One region of the Streptomyces sp. QH1-20 genome, then DNA from elsewhere that is predicted to be linked to it. Evidence: predicted binding sites of a transcription regulator. Region 1 holds the regulator's gene; the other holds the start of a gene.
What was found. The regulator HrcA, encoded in region 1, represses chaperone genes, less so after heat shock. The targets are predictions, from matches to a motif close to TTNGCACTCNGNNNNNCNGAGTGCNAA.
Positions count from the first base shown of each region.

Region 1 (7,668 bases):
ACACCCCGGGCCGCCCGGAGGCATGCGTCGCCGAGGCCCGGGCGGCCGGCTTCGAGCACGTCAACCTGGACCTGATCTACGGCACGCCGGGGGAGTCCGACGACGACTGGCGTGCCTCGCTGTCCGCCGCGATCGGCGCGGGCCCCGACCACGTCTCGGCCTACGCCCTGATCGTCGAGGAGGGCACCCAGCTCGCCCGGCGCATCCGCCGCGGCGAGGTCCCGATGACCGACGACGACGTCCACGCCGACCGCTATCTCATCGCCGAGGAGATGCTCACCGCCGCCGGCTTCGGCTGGTACGAGGTCTCGAACTGGGCCACCACCGAGGCCGGCCGCTGCCGCCACAACGAGCTGTACTGGCGCGGCGCCGACTGGTGGGGCGCGGGCCCCGGGGCGCACTCGCACGTGGGGGGCGTGCGGTGGTGGAACGTCAAGCACCCCGGCGCGTACGCGCAGGCGCTGGCCGAGGGACGCTCGCCGGGCGCGGGCCGCGAGATCCTGCCGGAGGAGGACCAGCGGGTCGAGCGGATCCTTCTGGAGCTGCGGCTGCTGGAGGGGTGTCCGCTGTCACTGCTGAAGCCGGCCGGAGCGGCGGCGGCCGCGCGCGCCTTGGCGGACGGCCTGCTCCAGGCGGGTCCGTACGAGGAGGGGCGCGCGGTGCTGACGCTACGGGGGCGGCTGCTGGCGGACGCGGTGGTGCGGGATCTGGTGGACTGAGGTCCCGGGGCTCCGCCCCGGACCCCGGTCCTCAATCGCCGGACGGGCTGAGAGTTCTCAGGGCGCCGTCACGAAGTCGATCAGTTCTTCCACCCGGCCCAGAAGGGCCGGCTCCAGGTCCTTGTACGAACGCACCGACCCCAGGATCCGCTGCCAAGCGGCCCCCGTGTTCTCCGGCCAGCCCAGGGCCCGGCAGACGCCCGTCTTCCAGTCCTCGCCGCGCGGCACGCGCGGCCACGCCGCGATGCCCACCGAGGACGGCTTCACCGCCTCCCACACATCGATGTACGGGTGGCCGACGACCAGCACGTCCGCGCCCGTGACCTGCGCCGCGATCCGCGACTCCTTGGAGCCCGGCACGAGGTGGTCGACCAGGACGCCCAGGCGCGCGTCCGGGGCGGGGGCGAAGGAGCGGACGATGGCGGGGAGGTCGTCGATGCCCTCCAGGTACTCCACGACCACGCCCTCGATGCGCAGGTCGTCGCCCCACACCCGCTCCACGAGCTCCGCGTCGTGCCGCCCCTCGACGTAGATGCGCCCGGCCCGGGCCACCCGCGCCCGCGCCCCGGGCACGGCCACCGAGCCCGAGGCGGTCCGCCGGGGTGCGCGGGGACTCAGGGGGCCCGGGCGTACGAGCGTGACGACCCGGCCCTCCAGGAGGAAGCCGCGCGGCTCCATCGGGAAGACCCGGTGCTTGCCGAAGCGGTCCTCCAGGGTGACCGTCGGGCCCTGCGCCGTCTTCTCACAGCGGACCACGGCCCCGCAGAAGCCCGTGGTGACCTCCTCGACCACGAGGTCGGGTTCGGCCGGGACCTCGGGAGCGGGGGTGGTCTTCTTCCATGGAGGGGTCAGATCGGGGCCGTACTGTCTGCTGCGCATGGAGCCGTTCCGGTCGGGGGTTCCGGGGTCCGGGGTGCCCGGAAGCGCGCGACCTCTGCCGCGCACCAGCCCGACCATAGGAAAAAGCGCGCTACCGGCGTTACGACACGCCGAAACGCAGCGCGAGCGCGTCCCGCTGCGCACGGACAAACCCGGCATCCACCACCGCGCCGTGCCCCGGCACGTAGATCGCGTCCTCGCCGCCGAGCGCCAGCAGCGCGTCCAGCGCCGCGGGCCACTGCTCGGGCAGCGCGTCCGTGCCCGCCTGCGGTTCACCGGACTCCTCGACCAGATCCCCGCAGAAGACGACCTCGGGAGCGCCACCGGAGTCCGTGACCAGCACCGCCAGGTCGTGCGCCGTGTGCCCGGGCCCCACGTCGGCGAGCAGCGCCCGACGGCCGCCGCCCAGGTCCAGGGTCAGCTCGCCGGAGACGAGATGGTGCGGGCGGACGAGCAGATCGGCCGCCTCCTCGGCGGCATCGGCGTCCACCCCCTGCCGCACCGCGCTCGTGCGCACCTCTTCCCCGTCGCGCAGCGCCGTGTCGATGCCCATCGCCCCGTACACCTGCACACCCGAGAAGGCGGCGGTGCCCAGCACATGATCGAAGTGCGCGTGCGTGAGAGCGATATGCGTCACGCGGCGGCCGAAGAGTTCCTCGACCTCCCGACGGATCTCCGCGCCCTCCCGCAGGGACGAGCCGGTGTCCACGAGCAGGACCCCGTCAGGCCCGGCGACGGCCCCGATCGTGCAGTCCCAGACCGGCATCCTGCGGCGCGCGATCCCCGGCGCGAGCAGCTCCCAGCGCTCCCGCGCGCCCCGTTGCCCATGATTTTCCATACCGAGACGCTAGCCGGAGCACGGTACGGTTTGCCCGCCAGGGAGGCGCGCGGCGGGACGGCCCTTGCCCTGGCCGTAGTACCCGGCCGTACACTGGCGGGAGGGATTTGGCACTCGTGACCTTCGAGTGCCAGGGACGACCCCGTGAGACGGCTGGACAGGGAGGTGCGCGCGGTGCTGAGCGAACGAAGGCTCGAGGTGTTGCGCGCCATCGTCCAGGACTACGTGGGCACCGAGGAGCCCGTCGGCTCCAAGGCCCTCACCGAGCGGCACCGGCTGGGCGTGTCCCCGGCCACCGTGCGCAACGACATGGCCGCGCTGGAGGACGAGGGCTTCATCGCCCAGCCCCACACGAGCGCGGGCCGCATCCCGACCGACAAGGGCTACCGCCTTTTCGTCGACAAGCTGGCCGGCGTCAAGCCGCTGTCCTCGCCCGAGCGGCGCGCGATCCAGAACTTCCTGGACGGCGCCGTCGACCTGGACGATGTCGTGGCGCGCACGGTCCGGCTGCTGGCGCAGCTGACCCGTCAGGTCGCCGTGGTGCAGTACCCGTCGCTGACCCGCTCGACAGTGCGGCATGTGGAATTGCTCTCACTCGCCCCGGCCCGTGTGATGCTCGTGCTGATCACGGACACCGGCCGCGTCGAGCAGCGCATGGTCGACTGCCCGGCGCCGATCGGCGAGACCTCGCTCGCGGACCTGCGGGCACGGCTCAACAGCCGGGTCGTGGGGCGGCGGTTCGCGGATGTGCCGCAGCTGGTGCAGGACCTTCCCGAGTCCTTCGAGCAGGACGACCGAGGAACCGTTTCTACGGTGCTCGCGACCCTGCTGGAGACCCTGGTCGAGGAGACCGAGGAACGGCTGATGATCGGCGGCACCGCCAATCTCACCCGTTTCGGGCATGACTTCCCACTGACGATCCGGCCCGTGCTGGAGGCGTTGGAGGAGCAGGTCGTGCTGCTCAAGCTCCTGGGTGAGGCCAAGGACTCGGGCATGACCGTTCGTATCGGTCATGAGAACGCTCACGAGGGACTGACCTCCACATCGGTCGTGGCCGTCGGATACGGTTCGGGCGACGAGGCAGTCGCCAAACTCGGCGTGGTCGGACCGACCCGCATGGACTACCCCGGAACGATGGGAGCGGTACGCGCAGTGGCACGTTACGTCGGACAGATCCTGGCGGAGTCGTAAGTGGCCACGGACTACTACGCGGTCCTGGGCGTACGGCGTGATGCCTCGCAGGACGAGATCAAGAAGGCCTTCCGTCGACTCGCCCGCGAGTTGCACCCGGATGTGAACCCGGACCCGAAGACCCAGGAGCGGTTCAAGGAGATCAACGCCGCTTACGAGGTGCTCTCCGACCCGCAGAAGAAGCAGGTCTACGACCTCGGTGGCGACCCGCTGTCCTCCTCGGGCGGCGGCGGTGGCGCGGGTGGCTTCGGCGCGGGCTTCGGCAACTTCTCCGACATCATGGACGCCTTCTTCGGGCAGGCCTCGCAGCGCGGCCCCCGGTCGCGCACGCGGCGCGGCCAGGACGCCATGATCCGGCTCGAAGTGACCCTCGACGAGGCGGCCTTCGGGACGACCAAGGAGATCCAGGTCGACACGGCCGTCGTCTGCACCACGTGCAGCGGCGAGGGCGCGGCCCCCGGCACGTCCGCCCAGACCTGTGACATGTGCCGCGGTCGCGGCGAGGTCTCGCAGGTCACGCGGTCCTTCCTCGGCCAGGTCATGACCTCCCGGCCGTGCCCGCAGTGCCAGGGCTTCGGCACCGTGGTGCCGACCCCGTGCCCGGAGTGCGCCGGCGACGGCCGCGTCCGGTCGCGGCGGACCCTCACCGTGAAGATCCCCGCCGGTGTCGACAACGGCACCCGCATCCAGCTCGCGGGCGAGGGCGAGGTCGGCCCCGGCGGCGGCCCGGCCGGTGATCTGTACGTGGAGATCCACGAGATCCCGCACACCACGTTCCAGCGGCGCGGCGACGATCTGCACTGCACGGTCACCATCCCGATGACGGCCGCGGCCCTCGGCACGAAGGTGCCGCTGGAGACGCTGGACGGCATCGAGGAGATCGACATCCGGCCCGGTACCCAGTCCGGCCAGTCGATCCCGCTGCACCAGCGCGGTGTCACGCACCTGCGCGGCGGCGGTCGCGGCGACCTCGTCGTGCACGTCGAGGTGACCACCCCCTCCAAGCTCGACCCGCAGCAGGAGGACCTGCTGCGACAGCTCGCGAAGCTGCGCGGCGAGGAGCGGCCCATGGGCGAGTTCAAGCCGGGGCAGCAGGGGCTGTTCTCGCGGTTGAAGGACGCGTTCAACGGGCGCTGACAAACGCTGCTCAGTCGTTTGAACGTCGGGCCGGGGCATTCGCCCCGGCCCGACGCGCGTTTCCGGGGCCCGGCGTCAACGCCCGTTCCCCGTAGCCCAGTACGCGGTGTGGACGGCCGCGGCCGATGGGCGCCCACCCGTACGGGTGGAGTCGGGCGGTGCGGCCCCCGGCACGGGCTCCGGCACGGGCTCCGGCACGGGCTCCGCGGCCAGGTTCGATTCGGCGCCGTGCGCGGGGCGTGACACGATGTGGTCATGGCTTTTGAATCCAGGGGGGCCTCGGCGCTGACGGGCCTGTTCCGGTATCCGATCGTGCAGGCCCCCATGGCGGGCGGCACCTCGTGTCCGTCGCTCGTCGCGGCCGTGTCCGGGGCCGGTGGCCTCGGATTCCTCGCCGCCGGGTACAAGACGCCGACGGCGATGCGCGACGAGATCGCGGCGACGCGCGCCCTGACCGACCGCCCCTTCGGTGTGAACCTCTTCATGCCGCAGCCGCCCGTGGCCGACCCGGCCGCCGTGGACGCGTACGGGCAGCGCCTCGCGGGCGAGGCCGCCCGGTACGGGGCGCCGCTCGGCGATCCGGACCTGAGCCGCGACGACGCGTACGAGGCGAAGCTCGCGATCCTCCTGGAGGATCCCGTCGCGGTCGTCTCCTTCCACTTCGGCTGCCCGGCCCCCGAGGTCCTCGCGGCACTCGCCGAGGCCGGCACGCTGACCGTGGTGTCGGCCACCTCCGCCGCCGAGGCGCTGGCCGCGCAGCGGGCGGGCGCCGACGCGGTCTGCGTCCAGGGCGTCGAGGCCGGCGGTCACCAGGGCACCCACCACGACGACGCGGACGCGGACGGGACGGGCGTCGGACTGCTCACCCTCCTCGCGGAGGTCCGCGACGCGGTGACCGTCCCGCTGATCGCGGCGGGCGGCCTGATGCGCGGCGATCAGATCGCGGCGGTCCTCGCGGCGGGCGCGTCGGCGGCGCAGCTCGGCACGGCGTTCCTGGTCTGCCCGGAGTCGGGCGCCCATGACCTGCACAAGCGGGCCATGACCGATCCGCTGTTCACCCGCACCGAACTGACCCGGGCCTTCTCCGGCCGCCCCGCGCGCGGTCTGGTGAACCGTTTCATCCGCGAGCACGGCCCGTCCGCCCCGGCCGCGTACCCGCAGGTGCACCATCTGACGTCCGGTCTGCGCAAGGCCGCCGCGCAGGCGGGCGACCCGCAGGCCATGGCCCTGTGGGCGGGCCAGGGTCACCGCCTGGCGCGGGAGCTTCCGGCGGGGCGGCTGGTGGAGGTCCTGGCCGCCGAACTGGACGCGGCACGGGTGGCGTTGACGCGAGGCAGTGAACTGCGAGGGAGCGAGACATGACAGCACCGGTCTTCCTGGTCGAGGAGGACGCCCTGACGGGCGTTTTCCCCGGTACGGTCTTCCCCCTCGACGGCCCGGAGGGGCGGCACGCGGTCTCTGTCCGCCGGCTGCGGGTGGGCGAGGAGATCGTCCTGACGGACGGCGCGGGCACGGGCGCGTTCGGCACCGTGGCCGCCGTCGAGGGCAAGGACCGCCTCGATGTGGCGGTCACCTCGGTCCGCGCCGAGCCCCTGCCCCAGCCTCACATCACGGTCGTCCAGGCCTTGCCCAAGGGCGACCGGGGCGAGTTGGCGGTCGAGACCATGACCGAGACGGGCGTCGACGGGATTGCCCCGTGGTCGGCGTCCCGGTGCGTCACGCAGTGGAAGGGCGAGCGCGGGCTGAAGGCGCTCGGCAAGTGGCGCGCGACGGCCCGCGAGGCCGGAAAGCAGTCGCGCCGCCTCAGATTCCCGCCGGTGTCCGACCTTCTGACGACGAAGCAGGTCTCGACCCTGCTCGCGGACGCGGCGTTCGCGGCGGTCCTCCACGAGGAGGGCAGCAGCGCCCCGCTGGCCACCGCCTCGCTCCCGCAGACGGGCAATATCGTCCTGGTCGTCGGCCCGGAGGGCGGCGTCTCCCCGGAGGAGCTGGCCGCCTTCGCCGAGGCGGGCGCGAAGCCGTACCGGCTGGGCCCGAGCGTGCTGCGCACGTCGACGGCGGGCACGGCGGCCACGGCACTGCTGCTGGGCCGGACGGGCCGCTGGTCCTGAAGATCGTTCTCCAGCGCCGCACAGCCGTTCACCGGCTGCGCGGCGCTCGGCGTATCCCGACGGGACCCCACGGAACCCGATGGGCTCCGGCGGCCGGGTCCGGCCTCGCCGGGCGGCCCGATATGACCGAAAGTCGATCACCGTCCTGCCCCGGTCTCGCCCGGAACCCGTCCGGCCGGGATGCTTGCGGCCATGGCACAGCTCAGCTCCCGGGATTACGAGCGCATGCTCGACCTTGTCGTCGCGGTCCTCGAGAACGACGATCCGGACGCGTTATGGCATCTGGTCGCCGGCCACCTCCACGAGGCCTTCGGCTGCGACACGGTGCTGTTCGCGGGGGTCGATCTGGCGGAGCGGGCCGGGCGGGCCGAGGGGTGGGCGCCCGAGCGGATCGGTCATACGGTGGAAGACCTCATCGCACGGCGCATCCGCCAGCACCATCCGCTGCTTCCCTATCTCAGGGCGGGTGAGCGGCAGCCGGTGACCATGAGTCAGCTCTGCGAGCGGTGGCGCCACTCCCAGTGGCGCAGCGAAGCGCTGCGCGACTTCGGCACGACGCACCAACTGGGGCTGCCGATGCCCGGCCAGGCGAACGTGCTGCGCACGGTCTCCCTCGGGCGCAAGGGGGAGTTCACCGAGGGGGAGCTCGCCTTCGCCGCTCGGATCCAGCCACTGCTCGGCAGCGTCGACAGCCATGTGCGGGAGCTGCGCCGACTGCGCGAGGCCGCAGGCCGGGTGCCCGGGGTCGCGGGCGCCGGCAGGCACGGGCTGACTCCTCGTGAGTTCACCGTCC
Region 1 is NZ_CP166299.1:2,753,172-2,760,839, reverse strand. Features, by position in the region: gene hemW (radical SAM family heme chaperone HemW) at 1-719, shown strand, start outside; gene AB8O64_RS12435 (DUF3097 domain-containing protein) at 777-1,598, opposite strand; gene AB8O64_RS12430 (MBL fold metallo-hydrolase) at 1,699-2,436, opposite strand; gene hrcA (heat-inducible transcriptional repressor HrcA) at 2,611-3,627, shown strand; gene dnaJ (molecular chaperone DnaJ) at 3,628-4,764, shown strand; gene AB8O64_RS12415 (nitronate monooxygenase) at 5,020-6,126, shown strand; gene AB8O64_RS12410 (16S rRNA (uracil(1498)-N(3))-methyltransferase) at 6,123-6,875, shown strand; gene AB8O64_RS12405 (response regulator transcription factor) at 7,068-7,668, shown strand, end outside.

Region 2 (7,668 bases), 780 kb from region 1:
GCGACGATCTCGCGCTGCACGACGGGCTCGACCGGTACGATCCGGGCGCCCTTGGGGCGTACCGACTCCAGGGCCAGCTCCGGCATCACCGCGACCCCGAGCCCGGCCCCGACCAGCCCGAACACCGCCGGATAGTCATCGGTGGCGAAGTCGATCCGCGGCGTGAAGCCCGCGCTCTCGCACACCTCGACCAGGTGCCGGCGGCACCGCGGGCAGCCCGCGATCCACGACTCCCCGGCCAGCTCCTCGATCCCCACCCGGTCGGCCCCGGCGAGCCGGTGCCCCTCCGGGACCACGCCGATGAGCCGGTCGGTCAGCAGCGGCCTTACGACCAGGTCGTCCCACTCCGCGCTCGCCGCCGGGTCGGCGCCGCGCACCTCGGGGTACCGGAAGGCCAGCGCGATCTCGCAGTCGCCGTCGCGCAGCATCTCCACCGAGCGCGGCGGTTCGGCCTCGACGAGGGAGACCCGCGTGCCCGGGTGGGCGGCCCGCATCGCCGCGAGCGCGCCCGGCACCAGCGTCGAGCTGCCGCTGGGGAAGGAGACCAGCCGCACCCGCCCGGCGCGCAGCCCGGCGATCGCCGCGATCTCCTCCTCGGCCGCGGTCAGCCCGGCCAGGATTCCCGAGGCGTGCCGGACGAGGGCCTCGCCCGCCTGCGTCAGGCGCATCTCGCGGCCCGTGCGGATCAGCAGCGGGGTGCCCGTGGACTGCTCCAGGGCCTTCATCTGCTGGCTGACGGCGGGCTGGGTGCAGCCCAGCTCGCGCGCCGCGGCCGAGAACGAACCGGTGGCGGCGACCGCGCGCAGCACCCTCAGATGACGAGCCTCGATCATGCTTCGAGCATAAGGCCTTCTTGGAGACGGCCAAAAATATGCATTCGCCCCTTTGAGGCCTGCGCACCTAACCTTGCCCTTCATGTACGTGATCTCTGTGAACGTGGGCCGCGGGACGACCGCGGCGGCCCCCGGCGACGCCCCCGGTTTCACGGCCGGCCTGGACACCGGCATCGACAAGCGCCCCGTCGCCGGGCCGGTCGCCGTGGCCCCGCCCGGGCCGAAGGGCGTCGCGGGGAGCGGCCTCGCCGGCGACGAGGTGGTCAATCTGCGCCATCACGGCGGGGACCACCAGGCGGTGTACGCGTTCGCCCGCGAGGACCTGGACGGCTGGGAGCGGCAGTTGGGCCGCGAGCTGCCCCACGGCTCCTTCGGCGAGAACCTCACCACCTCCGGAGTCGACGTCAATGGCGCCCTCATCGGCGAGCGTTGGCGGATCGGCGCGGAGCTGGTGCTGGAGGTCTCCGCGCCGCGCATCCCCTGCCGGACCTTCGCCGACTGGCTGGGCGAGTCGGGCTGGATGAAGCGCTTCACCCAGGAGGCCGCGCCCGGCGCGTATCTGCGGGTCGTGGAGTCCGGCGAGGTCCGTGCGGGTGATCCGGTGACGATCGTGCACCGGCCGGACCACGAGGTGAGCATCTCCTTCCTCTTCCGTGCGCTCACCACCGAACGGGCCCTGTTGCCCCGGGTGTTGGCGGCCGGTGATGCCCTGGCGCCGGAGACGGTGGAGACCGTCCACAAGCACCTGGCGCGGCAGCGGAATCAGCCGGAAGGGTCAGTGGGGGCGCCGGAGGCCCCCCGCGGGACGGCGGCGAGCACTAACGTTCCCGTATGACGACTGCACTGATCACGGGAGCGACGGCCGGCATCGGCGCGGCCTTCGCTCGGCGGCTGGCGGCCGACGGGCACAATCTGGTGCTCGTGGCGCGCGACGAGAAGCGGCTCAACGAACAGGCGACCGAGCTCCACGACCGGCACGGCGTGGAAGCGGAGGTGCTCCGCGCGGACCTGGCGGACGACGAGGGCATCGGGGCGGTCGAGGCCCGGCTCTCGGACCGTACCCAGCCGGTGGATCTGCTGGTCAACAACGCCGGGTTCGGGAACAAGGGCGTCTTCCTCGAGGTCACGATGGCCGATGAGCTGAGGATGCTCAAGGTGCACTGCGAGGCGGTGCTGCGGCTGACGTCGGCGGCCGTCCCCGGGATGCGGGAGCGCAGGCGCGGCGGCGTGGTCAACGTCGCGTCGGTGGCCGCGTTCGTGCCGCGCGGCACGTACGGGGCGAGCAAGGCGTGGGTCGTGCAGTTCACCCAGGGCGCGGCGAAGGATCTGGAGGGCAGCGGGCTGCGGCTGATGGCGCTGTGCCCCGGCTTCGTCCGGACGGAGTTCCACGAGCGGGCGGGCATGCCCGCCGAGAACATCCCGAACTGGCTGTGGCTGGACGCGGACAAGCTCGTGACCTCGGCGCTGAAGGACCTGGCGCGCGGCAAGACCATCTCCGTGCCCGACCCCCGGTACAAGGCGTTCAGCGGTCTGGCGAAGCTGGCGCCACGCGGGGCGCTCGGGCGGGCGTCGTCGGGGACGGGCCGCCGATAGGTTTCCCGCCCCGGGCTCCGGGGCCCGCGGGAAAACGGCCGAGGCCCGGCGCCCCCGCAGGGGTGCCGGGCCTCGGCCGTGCCGAGTGGCCACCGCGCGAAGCGGCCGCCACCGGGCGGTGGTCGCGACTAGTGGGAGTGACCGTGGCCGTGGCCGGCCTCGGGCTCCTCGTCGGCCGGCTTCTCGACGACCAGGGTCTCGGTCGTGAGCAGCAGCGACGCGATGGACGCGGCGTTCTCCAGGGCGGAGCGGGTGACCTTGACCGGGTCGATGACGCCGGCCTTCACCAGGTCGCCGTACTCACCGGTCGAGGCGTTGAAGCCCTGGCCCTTGTCGAGCTCCGCCACCTTCGCGGTGATGACGTAGCCCTCGAGGCCGGCGTTCTCGGCGATCCAGCGCAGCGGCTCGACGGCGGCGCGGCGGACCACGGCGACACCGGTGGCCTCGTCGCCGGTCTTGCCGAGGTTGCCCTCGAGAACCTTGACGGCGTGGACGAGCGCGGAGCCACCACCGGAGACGATGCCCTCCTCGACCGCGGCGCGGGTCGCGGAGATGGCGTCCTCCAGACGGTGCTTCTTCTCCTTGAGCTCGACCTCGGTGGCCGCACCCACGCGGATGACGCAGACGCCGCCGGCGAGCTTGGCGAGGCGCTCCTGGAGCTTCTCGCGGTCCCAGTCGGAGTCCGTGGACTCGATCTCGGCCTTGATCTGGTTGACGCGACCGACGACGTCCTCGGAGTTGCCGCCACCGTCGACGATGGTGGTGTCGTCCTTGGTGATGGTCACGCGGCGGGCGGTGCCCAGCACGTCCAGACCGGCCTGGTCGAGCTTGAGGCCGACCTCCTCGGCGATGACGGTGGCACCGGTGAGGGTGGCCATGTCGCCGAGCATCGCCTTGCGGCGGTCGCCGAAGCCGGGGGCCTTGACGGCCACGGCGTTGAACGTGCCGCGGATCTTGTTGACGACGAGGGTGGAGAGCGCCTCGCCCTCGACATCCTCGGCGATGATCAGGAGCGGCTTGGAGGCGCCACCCTGGATGATCTTCTCGAGCAGCGGGAGCAGGTCCTGGATCGAGGAGATCTTGCCCTGGTGGATCAGGATGTACGGGTCGTCGAGGACGGCCTCCATACGCTCCTGGTCGGTGACCATGTAGGGCGAGAGGTAGCCCTTGTCGAAGGCCATGCCCTCGGTGAAGTCCAGCTCCAGGCCGAAGGTGTTGGACTCCTCGACGGTGATGACACCGTCCTTGCCGACCTTGTCCATCGCCTCGGCGATGAGCTCGCCGACCTGCTTGTCCTGCGCGGAGAGCGCGGCCACGGCGGCGATGTCGGTCTTGTCCTCGATCGGACGGGCGGTCGCGAGAAGCTCATCGGACACGGCCTTGACCGCGGCGTCGATGCCCTTCTTCAGCGAGGCCGGGGAGGCGCCGGCGGCGACGTTGCGCAGACCCTCGCGGACCAGCGCCTGGGCCAGCACGGTGGCGGTGGTGGTGCCGTCACCCGCGATGTCGTTGGTCTTGGTCGCCACCTCCTTCACGAGCTGGGCGCCCAGGTTCTCGTACGGGTCGTCGAGCTCGACCTCGCGCGCGATGGTGACACCGTCGTTGGTGATGGTGGGGGCACCGAACTTCTTGTCGATGACGACGTTGCGGCCCTTGGGACCGATCGTCACCTTCACGGTGTCGGCAAGCTTGTTGACGCCGCGCTCAAGGGCGCGACGGGCGTCCTCGTCGAACTTCAGAATCTTCGCCATGGGAGCTGTTGTGTCCTCTCGAAAGAACTACGCCCCGGTCGCCCGGTTGTTCAGACTCGGGTGGCCGGGGCGTAGATCAATGCAAACTGGGGTTCGGTACTTTCCGGGGGACCTGCCCCCGGACCCCGGCTACTTCTCGACGATCGCGAGAACGTCGCGAGCCGAGAGGACGAGGTACTCCTCGCCGTTGTACTTCACCTCGGTGCCGCCGTACTTGCTGTAGAGCACGACGTCGCCGACGGTGACGTCGAGCGGAAGACGGTTGCCGTCCTCGAAGCGGCCCGGGCCCACGGCCAGGACGACGCCCTCCTGGGGCTTCTCCTTCGCGGTGTCCGGGATGACCAGGCCAGAGGCCGTGGTCTGCTCGGCGTCGAGCGGCTGGACCACAATGCGGTCCTCGAGCGGCTTGATGGCAACCTTGGAGCTGGCGGTCGTCACGATCCGACCTCCCCCTTCGGAGATCTCACGGGGTTAACTGTCTGAGGTGGCGACCAGGTGGATCCGTCGTCGCGGGTGCCGGAGCTGCCCGTCGCCGTGTCTGGCACTCCCCGGTGGAGAGTGCCAACGGAGCCGAGACTATGACGCGGTTAGCACTCGGTCAAGCGGAGTGCCAATTCAGCGTGCGCTGCGCGTCCCGTTCCACCCCTGGGGTGACCCCCTCGTACAGCGCCTCGTACGGCGTCTCGCACAGGACGTGCACAGGGCGCCTGTCGGCGCACCCGGCGGCCGCAGGGGTGGATCTTCCCGCGCGTCGCCGGGGGTAATCCTCCGCCGGGCCCTCAGAGATAGTCCTCCAGGCGGGCCACGGTGTAGCCCTGCTTCTGGATGCTGCGCAGCATGTTCGTCGTCATCCGGGTCATGGACGTGCCCTTCAGCTCCTTCGGCCCGCGGAAGTGCGCGAGGACGATGTCGCCGGGCCGCAGCCTGCCGCCCTGCGCGTAGCGCATGTCGTTGATCTGCATGGTGGTCTCCCACAGCACGACCGCCTTCACCCCGCAGCCGCCCGCGGCGGCGAGGGTGGCGCCGTTGTAGTTGCCGTAGGGCGGGCGGAAGAGCGTCGGGCGGGCGCCGTACCGCTTCGCCAGGACGTCCTGCTGTCCGCATATCTGGCGGCGCTGGGCGTCGGGGGTGAGGGTGCGCAGATCGGGGTGGCCGAGGGTGTGGTTGTGGACGCCGTTGCCGAGGGCGTGGAGCCGGTCGAAGTAGGGGTAGCCGCGGCCCGCGCGGGCGATGTCGTCGGTGAGGAACATCGTGAGCGGCAGCTTGAGGTCCTCGGCCATCTTCACGAACTCCGGGTCCTTCTCGGCCCCGTCGTCGACGGTCACGAAGACGACCTTGTCCCGGGTGGGCACCCGCCGTACGAGCAGGGGCGCGCCGCCCGTCTTCACGCTCTCCGTCAGCTTGCGGGCGGGCGGGGCCGGGGGCGCGGCGAGGGGCTTGTCGAGGCCCCAGCGGCGGTACGCGTCGGAGGCGGCGGGGGTCGGGGAGGCGGCCTGGCCGGCCGCGCCCACCGGCCTGCCCTTGCCTGCCTTGTCCGCTCCGGACGAGGGTCCGGCGGTGGATCCGGACGAGCAGCCCGAGAGCAGGCCGGTCAGCAGAAGCGTCGCGGCGCAGACGGGGAGGGCGGTGGCGAGGGCGGCTCGGAGGCCGGAAACAGTCGTGCTCACCGGCACGATTGTTGTTCATGTGTTCGATGCCCCTGGCCGGGGCCGGACTTGGGGCGCTACAGCTCCGGTGCCGGCGCCGGTGCCGGCAGTGCCGCGACGGCGGCCGCCCAGGGGAACGCGTCGACTTCGTCGCCCCGCTCCGGGTGGTAGCCGTCACCGCCGAGGAGGACGGTCACGCCCGCCTCGCGCAGGAACGCGACGTTGCGCCCGAACGCGGGATGCGCGGCCTGGGCGACGCCGAGGTGCGGCAGGGCGGCGATGGGCAGGCGCAGCCCGATCGCCTCCGTGACGAGCCCGAGCGCGAGGGTGTCGGCGATGCCGGCGGCCCACTTGTTCAGCGTGTTGAAGGTGGCGGGCGCGACGAGGACGGCGTCGGCGGCGGGCAGCACGTCGGGCTCGTCGGGCAGCTTGTACGCGTGCCGGACCGGATGCCCGGTCAGATCCCGCAGCGCGTCCGCCTCGTCGGCCAGCCAGCGGTGCGCGGAGGGCGTGAGGATCAGGCAGACGTCCCAGCCGGCCGTCTGGGCGGCGCGGATGCCGTCGGTGATCCGGCGGGTGGGCGGGGCGGCGCAGGCGATCAGATACAGGACGCGGCGCGCGGTGCCGTTCGCGGTCATACGGGCCAGTCCACGGCGTGCGGCCGGGGCCCGCAAGTGGTGCGCTCCCCGCGGGGCGGGCACCGACGGCCGGGGCGCCGGACGTCGGCGAGAATGAGACACGTGCCCGCACCGAACTCCTCCACCGGCTCGCCCACCGACGCCTTCGCCGCGCTCCTCACCGACGAAGGGCGGCGGCTCCTCGACACCCTGCGCGACTACGACCCCGCCCAGGAGCTCGCCACCGCGACCCGGCTGCGCCGTGAGTACCCCGCCGAGCTGGTGTCGGCCGCGCTCGGCCAGGCGCGGCTGCGACAGCGCGCGGTGGCGAAGTTCGGGGCCGAGGACGCGTACCGCATGTTCTTCACCCCCAACGGTGTCGAGCAGTCCACCCGTAAGTCGGTGGCCGAGTACCGCGCCGGGCGCTTCGCCGCGCTCGGCGTCCGCCGCCTCGCCGATCTGTGCTGCGGCATCGGCGGTGACGCCATCGCGCTCGCGCGGGCCGGGGTCTTCGTGCTGGCCGTCGACCGCGACCCGCTGACCTGCGACGTCGCCCGCGCCAACGCGGCCGCGCTGGGGCTGTCCGACCTCATCGAGGTGCGGTGCGCGGATGTCGCCGAGATCGACACCACCGGCTACGACGCGGTGTTCGTCGACCCGGCGCGGCGCGGCGGGCGGGGCCGGATCTTCGACCCCGAGGCGTATTCGCCGCCGCTGTCCTGGGCGATCGGGGCCGCCCGTACGGCCCCGCGCGCCGCGCTCAAGATCGCGCCCGGGGTGCCGCACGAGGCGATCCCCGACGACGCGGAGGCGGAGTGGATCTCGGACGGCGGTGATGTGAAGGAGGCCGTGCTGTGGTTCGGCACCCGGCCGGGTGCGCGGCGGGCGACGCTGCTGCCCCGGGCCGCGTCCCTGGTCGGCGAAGGCCTGCCGGACCCGGCCGTACGGCCCGTGGGCCGCTACCTCTACGAGCCCGACGGCGCGGTCATCCGCGCGCACCTGGTCGCGGAGACGGCCCAGGAGCTCGACGGAGGGCTGATCGACGAGACGATCGCGTACGTGACGAGCGACGAGCTGCGCCCGACACCGTACGCGGCGGCCTACGAGATCACGGACGTGCTGCCCTTCAACCTGAAGAAGCTCAAGGCCCTGCTGCGCGAGCGCGCGGTGGGCGTCGTGACGGTGAAGAAGCGCGGGTCGGCGGTCGAGCCGGAGGAGCTGCGCAGGA
Region 2 is NZ_CP166299.1:3,530,192-3,537,859, forward strand. Features, by position in the region: gene AB8O64_RS15730 (LysR family transcriptional regulator) at 1-833, opposite strand, end outside; gene AB8O64_RS15735 (MOSC domain-containing protein) at 916-1,668, shown strand; gene AB8O64_RS15740 (SDR family oxidoreductase) at 1,665-2,426, shown strand; gene groL (chaperonin GroEL) at 2,555-4,177, opposite strand; gene groES (co-chaperone GroES) at 4,307-4,615, opposite strand; gene AB8O64_RS15755 (polysaccharide deacetylase family protein) at 4,957-5,844, opposite strand; gene AB8O64_RS15760 (flavoprotein) at 5,901-6,461, opposite strand; gene AB8O64_RS15765 (methyltransferase domain-containing protein) at 6,555-7,668, shown strand, end outside.
Region 2: groES (co-chaperone GroES) is a predicted target of HrcA. The motif match lies at 4,765-4,791, and genes of this name have one in related genera.